Linked DNA regions of Archangium primigenium. The protein of the gene in region 2 interacts with the protein of the main gene of each other region in a pairwise test. Links are inferred from orthologs where the notes say so. Each region holds a gene or a part of one and is shown on either strand. Other genes may lie near its edges.

The links.
Region 1: the proteins of gyrA (region 2) and gyrB interact in binary tests that used the Escherichia coli proteins (3 or more experiments, as listed by UniProt). The link is inferred for Archangium primigenium from one-to-one orthologs.

The regions. Positions count from the first base shown.
Region 1 is NZ_JADWYI010000001.1:1,046,590-1,049,970, reverse strand. Bases 170-3,237 are described here. They hold gyrB (DNA topoisomerase (ATP-hydrolyzing) subunit B), read right to left. Parts: upstream 2,897-3,237; coding sequence 443-2,896; downstream 170-442. Other genes in these bases: I3V78_RS04520 (hypothetical protein), read right to left, coding at 3,032-3,237. Outside these bases: I3V78_RS04530 (protein kinase domain-containing protein), read left to right, coding at 1-88; more of I3V78_RS04520, read right to left, coding at 3,238-3,381. UniProt on the Escherichia coli protein: DNA gyrase negatively supercoils closed circular double-stranded DNA in an ATP-dependent manner to maintain chromosomes in an underwound state.
Region 2 is NZ_JADWYI010000001.1:9,216,356-9,220,028, forward strand. What follows is about bases 119-3,478. They hold gyrA (DNA gyrase subunit A), read right to left. Parts: upstream 3,094-3,478; coding sequence 319-3,093; downstream 119-318. Other genes in these bases: I3V78_RS37775 (hypothetical protein), read right to left, coding at 3,284-3,478. In the rest of the region: I3V78_RS37765 (hypothetical protein), read right to left, coding at 1-73; more of I3V78_RS37775, read right to left, coding at 3,479-3,673. UniProt on the Escherichia coli protein: A type II topoisomerase that negatively supercoils closed circular double-stranded (ds) DNA in an ATP-dependent manner to maintain chromosomes in an underwound state.

The DNA.
Region 1 (3,381 bases), 8.2 Mb from region 2 along the record:
CCAGGGGGCCTTCGAGGTGGACATCGTCGACGTGACCGAGATGTCCAAGCAGGAACGCGCCGCCGCGCTGCGTGGCGAGACGCGTTGACCTCATAACAGTTGACCTCGAAACAGTAATAGGCGAAGAATCGTTGCCAACGGTACGCGGGAACCCGCTGCCGCACCCCTCCGCTGTCGTCCCCTCAGCAACCGGGCACGGCGCACCGCGAGTCAGGCTCCGGAGGGCGTGGATAACCTTCTGTTGTAAAGGCTTCCTTCCGTAAGGGCTCCGCGCCGACGTGTGACGTCGGGGTTCAACAAGGACGGGAAAGGCCAGTGGGCGCGGCGCCGAGCATGGCACCGGGCCCACTGGTCTTTTAGGGGTCCGAGAAATGAATCGGCCCCCACCTCCCCTCGGGGGGGGAAGCAGGGGCCGGAGGGCGCGGCGGGAAGCCGCGGCGGCTCAGATGTCCAGGTTCTGCACGTCCAGGGCGTTGCGCTCGATGAACTCGCGGCGCGGCTCGACGGCCTCGCCCATGAGCAGGGAGAAGATCTCGTCGCTCTCCACCGCGTCCTCCACGCGCACCTGCAAGAGCGTGCGGGTGGTGGGATTCATGGTCGTGTCCCAGAGCTGCTCCGGGTTCATCTCGCCCAGACCCTTGTAGCGCTGCATGGCCAGGCCCTTCTGCGCGTCCTTGCGCACCACGGCCAGCACCTCCTGCACCGTGAGGGCCCGCACCTCCTCATCGCCCACCTTCACCCGGTAGGGCGCGGGGCCCAGGGCGGAGAAGGCGTCCCGCAGGCCCACCAGCTCCTGGTACTCGGGCGAGGACAGGAAGGCATGGTCGAACACCGACTGGCGCAGGCCGCCGTTGACGTCCGTGCGCACCAGCAGCTTCTTCGTCTGGGTCTCGGGATCCTCCACCAGCGAGGTCTCCATCCGGCCCAGCGCGTCCGGCATGCGCAGCTTGAGGTAGGCGCGCATGCGCTCCACCTGCTCGCCCAGCGCCGCCTCGTCCGAGAGCGTGCCCACGTTGAGCGCGCAGCCCTGCACCAGGGCGTCCACCACGCGCGCGTCGCGGCGGCTGGCCAGCTTCTCCAGCCGCTCCTCGTAGGCGAGCACCTTCTCGAGCAGCACGCGCAGTTCCTGGCCCCCCAGCTCCGCCCCGGCCGTCACCACCCGCGAGTGATCCGAGGCGATGCGCAGGAGGTACTCGTCGAGCCCGCGCTGGTCCTTCACGTACATGTCCTTCTTGTTGCGCGTGACTTTGTAGAGCGGCGGCTGGGCGATGTAGAGGTAGCCGTTCTGGATGAGCTCCGGCATCTGCCGGTAGAAGAACGTGAGCAGCAGCGTGCGGATGTGGCTGCCGTCCACGTCGGCGTCCGTCATCAGGATGATGCGGTGGTAGCGCGCCTTGGTGGGGTCGTAGTCCTCGCGCCCGATGCCCGTGCCCAGCGCGGTGATGAGCGTGACGATCTCCGCGCTGGTGAGCATCTTCTCGAAGCGCGCCTTCTCCACGTTCAGGATTTTTCCGCGCAGCGGGAGGATGGCCTGGTTGCGCCGGTCCCGCCCCTGCTTGGCCGAGCCGCCTGCGGAGTCACCCTCGACGATGTACAGCTCGCTCTCCTCGGGGTTGCGGCTCTGGCAGTCGGCGAGCTTGCCCGGCAGCGAGCCGCCATCGAGGATGCCCTTGCGCCGCACCGTCTCGCGCGCCTTGCGCGCCGCGATGCGCGCGCGCGTGGCGTCGCCAATCTTCATCACGATCTTCTTGGCGACGAGGGGGTTTTCCTCGAGGAAGGTGGCGAGCTGATCGTTCACCATCTGCTCGACCAGACCCTTGACCTCGCTGTTGCCCAGCTTCGTCTTCGTCTGACCCTCGAACTGGGGGTTGGACAGCTTCACGGAGATGACGGCGGACAGCCCCTCGCGCGCGTCCTCGCCCGTGGGCGTCTCCTTGAGGTCCTTCCACACCCCGCTCTTCTCCGCGTAGCTGTTGAGCGTGCGCGTGAGGGCCGACTTGAAGCCGGACAGGTGGCTGCCACCCTCGTGGGTGTTGATGTTGTTGGCGAAGGTGAAGATGCGCTCGTCGTAGCCGTCGTTCCACTGCATGGCGATCTCGAGCGCCAGGCCCTCGCGCTCGGTGCTGAAGTGGATGGGCTTGTCGTGCAGCATCTCCTTGGCCTTGTTGATGTACTCGACGAAGGAGACGATGCCGCCCTCGAACTTGAAGTCGTGCTCCTTGCCGATGCGCATGTCGCGGATGATGATGCGCAGTCCGGCGTTGAGGAACGCGAGCTCGCGCATGCGCTGGCTGAGCGTGTCGAAGTTGAAGTCCACCATCTCCATGACGGTGGGGTCCGGCTTGAACGCGATCATCGTGCCGCGCTTGTCCGTCTCGCCCACGCACTGCACGGGGTGCTGGGGCACCCCGCGACCGTAGGTGTGCTCGTACACCTTGCCCGCGCGCTGCACGCGGACCTTGAACCACTCGGACAGGAAGTTCACGCACGTGACGCCCACGCCGTGCAGACCGCCGGAGACCTTGTAGGCGCCGTTGCCGAACTTGCTGCCGGCGTGCAGCTCCGTGAGCACCACCTCCAGCGTGTCCTTGCCCTTGAACTTGGGGTCCGGGTGCGGCCCCACCGGGATGCCGCGGCCGTTGTCCTGCACGGACAGCGAGCCGTCCACGTGGATGATGACCTCGATCTCCGTGCAGTGGCCGGCCAGGGCCTCGTCCACGGAGTTGTCCACGACCTCGTAGACGAGCTTGTGCAGGCCGTAGGCGACGGTGTCACCGATGTACATGCCGGGACGCTTGCGGACGGCTTCCAGGCCCTCGAGCTTGGTGATGGCGCCCGCGTCGTAATCCCGGGGCGCGTCCGGTGCGGCGGCGCCGGGCTGGGGGAGGTTTTCCATGAGCGAAGGTCCTTCGGAAGATCGGGAAACGGAGACGTCCGGAAGTACCACTGGAACGTACCCCGGACAAGAGAACGGAGAACACGCAAGGCAGCGAAAACATTCACGAAACGCCTTGCTTCACGGGGGCTGGCCCTAGGCGTCCAACCGGGGCGGTGGCTTGCGCTCCTCCAGGAGGGTCGCCAGCTCGGAATAGACGGCCGCCGAGGCGAACAAGTGCCGGGTGATGAGCACCCGGCCGCCCTCTTCCAGGAAGAGCCCCAGCACGTCCCCCTTGCCGCCAAGCCGGCGCACGCAGTCGATCTGCCCCCAGGACAGGGGCAGCGTCGTGCCGGTGAAGGGCCGCGCCAACTCCACGCCGCGGGCACTGACCCGCACGCCCCAGCCGGGCCGGGGACGCAGGCGATGCCAGGCGAAGACGAAGGCGAGCATCAGACCTCCGGTGAGACCCGCCCGGGCCACGGCCAGGGGCGGATCGCCGAGGG
Region 2 (3,673 bases):
GCAACACCTCGGGATCCAGACAAGCGCTGAGCACCGCGGCACCCGCCACGGCCAGAAGACACGAGACACGCATGAGAAAGGCCCCCCCTCCGTGGGCCATCGATGGCGGCCACTCTCCGCCTTGGACCCACAACCTAAGAATCCAAGCAAGTGCGGTGGGAGCGTCCAACGCCCGACGCCCGCGGCGCGCCGGAGAACGGATATCGGGCAGACACGCCTCCCGCGAGGGCACCCGGGTCTCCGGACGCGGCGAGGGCCGGAGGGAGCATCACGCTCCGGCTCCGGCCCTCGTTCCCACGAAGCGAGACGTCCGTCGGCTCAGCTCGGCTCGGGCTCCGGCTCGGACGCCTCCGGTGCATCGGTCGGCGCGGAGGGCTCCGGCGCGGCCTCGGGCGCGGCGGCCTCGGGCGCGGCGGCGGACGCCTCGACCGGCACGGACTCGGCGGGCGACTCCGTCTCCTCCTCGCCCTGCTCGGACTCCGGGAGGATGGAGATGCCCGTCACCTTCTCGTCGGCGCTCTCCAGGGCGATGAGCCGCACGCCCTGCGTGTTGCGGCCGATGACGGAGATCTCCTTGGCCTTCATGCGGATGAGCATGCCGCCGTTGGTCACCAGCATCACCTCGGCCTTGTCCGTCACCGGCACCAGGCCCACCACCTTGCCGTTGCGGTCGGTGGTCTTGATGTCGATGATGCCCTTGCCGCCACGGCCCTGCTGCCGGTACTCGGTCTCCAGCGTGCGCTTGCCGTAGCCGTTCTCCGTCACCGTGAGGATGGTGGTGTCCTTCTCCACCACGTCGGCGCCCACCACCTCGTCGCCGTCATCCAGGGTGATGCCCTTGACGCCGTAGGCCTGGCGGCCCATGGAGCGCACCTCCTCCTCGGGGAAGCGGATGCTCATGCCGCTCGCCGTGGACAGGAGGATGTCCTTGGTGCCGTCGGTGATCTTCACCGCCACCAGCTCATCGCCCTCGTCGATGCCCAGCGCGATGATGCCGCTGGCGCGCACGTTGGCGAACGAGCTCAGGTCGGTGCGCTTGACCACGCCGCGCTTGGTCACGAAGAAGACGAACTGGTTCTCCACGAACTCGCGCGTCACCAGCACCTGGGCCAGGCGCTCGCCCTCGCCGAACTGCACCAGGTTGATGATGGCCTTGCCGCGCGAGGTGCGGCCCGCGAGCGGCAGCTCGTGGACCTTGAGCGAGTAGAGCCGGCCCTTGTTGCTGATGGGCATGAGGTAGGCGTGGGTGCTCGCCACGAACAGGTCCGTGACGAAGTCGTCCTCCTTCGTCGTGGCCCCCGTCTTGCCGCGGCCGCCGCGCTTCTGCGCCCGGTACTCGCTGAGCGGCGAGCGCTTCACGTAGCCCGTGTGCGAGAGCGTCACCACCATGGTCTCCTCGGCGATGAGGTCCTCGCTGGTGATCTCCTCGGCCGCGCCGGTGATCTCCGTGCGGCGCTTGTCCGCGTAGCGCTCGCGGATCTCCTTGAGCTCCGTCTTGATGACGTTGAGCAGGCTGGACTCGTGGCCGAGGATGTCCTCCAGGCGGGCGATCTCCCGCACCAGGTCGATGAGCTCGCGGAACAGCTCCTCGCGCTGCAGGCCGGTGAGCCGCTGCAGGCGCATCTCGAGGATGTTCTTGGCCTGCTCCTCGCTGAAGCCCGCGCCCTCGTAGCGGTGCTCCAGGCCCGAGTAGTTGGGCTCCTCGTTGCGCGCGCGCGACTCGAGCAGGGCCATCTGCGCCTTGGCCTTCTCGTAGTCGATGCGCTGCAGGTTGGCGAAGCGCTCGCGCTCGTAGAGCTCGGGCGAGAGGATGTGCATGAGGCCCCAGCGCGCCTCGTCCGGGTCGCGCGAGGCGCGAATGAGGCTCACCACCAGGTCGATGAGGTCCTGCGCGACGAGCAAGCCCTCGACGATGTGGCGCCGGGCGCGCGCCTTGCGCAGCTCGTAGCGGCTGCGGCGGGTGACGACGTCGCGGCGGTGGGAGATGAAGCGGTCGAGCAGCTCCTTGAGCGAGAGCGTGCGCGGCTGGCCTCCGTCGATGGCGAGCATCACCGCGCCGAACGTCGTCTCCATGGGCGTGTTGGCGTACAGGTTGTTGAGCACCACGGCGCTCATGGCATCGCGCTTGAGCTCGATGACGATGCGCATGCCCTGCCGGTCGCTCTCGTCACGCAGGTCGCTGATGCCCTCGAGCTTCTTGTCGCGCACCAGGTCGGCGATCTTCTCGATGAGCCGCGCCTTGTTCACCTGGTAGGGAATCTCGGTGACGATGATGCTCTCGCGGTCACCCTTCTTGGATGTTTCAATCTCCGTGCGCGCCCGGAGGGAGATCTGCCCGCGGCCCGTCTCGTAGGCGCGCACGATGCCCTCGCGCCCGGTGATGATGCCCGCGGTGGGGAAGTCCGGCCCGGGGATGAACTGCATCAAGTCCCGGACGGTGGACTCGGGATGGTCGATGAGGTGGAGCGTGCCGTCGATCACCTCGCCCATGTTGTGGGGCGGGATGTTGGTGGTCATGCCCACGGCGATGCCCGTGCTGCCGTTGACGAGCAGGTTGGGGAACTTGTTGGGCAGCACGAGCGGCTCGGTGAGCGAGTCGTCGTAGTTGGGACCGAAGTCGACGGTCTCCTTGTCGATGTCGGCGAGCATCTCCTCGGCCAGCCGATCCATGCGCACTTCCGTGTAGCGCATGGCCGCGGGCGAGTCGCCGTCCACCGAGCCGAAGTTGCCCTGGCCATCCACGAGCAGGTAGCGCAGCGACCACTCCTGCGCGAGCCGCACCATGGCCTCGTAGACGGCGCTGTCGCCGTGCGGGTGGTACTTACCGATGACGTCACCCACCACACGCGCGCTCTTCTTGTAGGCGCGGTTGTGCAGGTTGCCCAGGTCGTTCATCGCGAAGAGCACGCGGCGGTGCACGGGTTTGAGGCCGTCACGCACATCGGGCAGGGCGCGTCCGACGATGACGGACATCGAGTAGTCGAGATACGAGCGGCGCATCTCGTCTTCGATGTTGACGGGGATGAGTTCTCCCACGCTGCCTGGAGGAGGCGCGGGGGGCGTTGCCGGCTTGTCGGTGGTGTCGTCGGCCATGATCTTGGGGTCGGGGGAGAGGCCCACCCGAGGGGACCTCTCTCATGAGGATAGGGGTACGTAACCCCCGGATTTTCCAGCGTCAACAATGCTGTCGCGGGGGCGTCGGGGGGCGGCCAGGAAGGCGACCCGAGGGGCACCCGGACGGGGGGTTCTGGACGTTCGGTCCGGCCCCCTTCCCCTCGGAGTCTCAGGGGGCTTCGTAGAAGAACAACGGCTCGATCAGCCCCCCGCCGTTGACCAGGAAGGAGCCCGTCGCGGGGGCGCCCTTGGGGGACGGCGTCATCGCCACGTCCACCAGGCGCAACCGCAGCGCTTTCACCGCGCCCGGGGGGAGGTTTCCCGGCCCCGTACCGGGTTCGGCATCGGCCATCGTGTCGATCCGGACCGTGCCGGAGGTGGAGACCCACTGCCCGTGCGTTCCAGCGCTCGTGCACACGTCCTGGAGCAGGAGGCTGGCGGTCTCCGGGGGGAGGCTCTTGGCGTCGAAATCCCTCGGCAGGATGGGCCACGCCTTGCCCGCCTCGGGTCGGGCGCTGACGGTGAGGATCACGGTCAGGCAGGCCGCGGAGCCCGACGC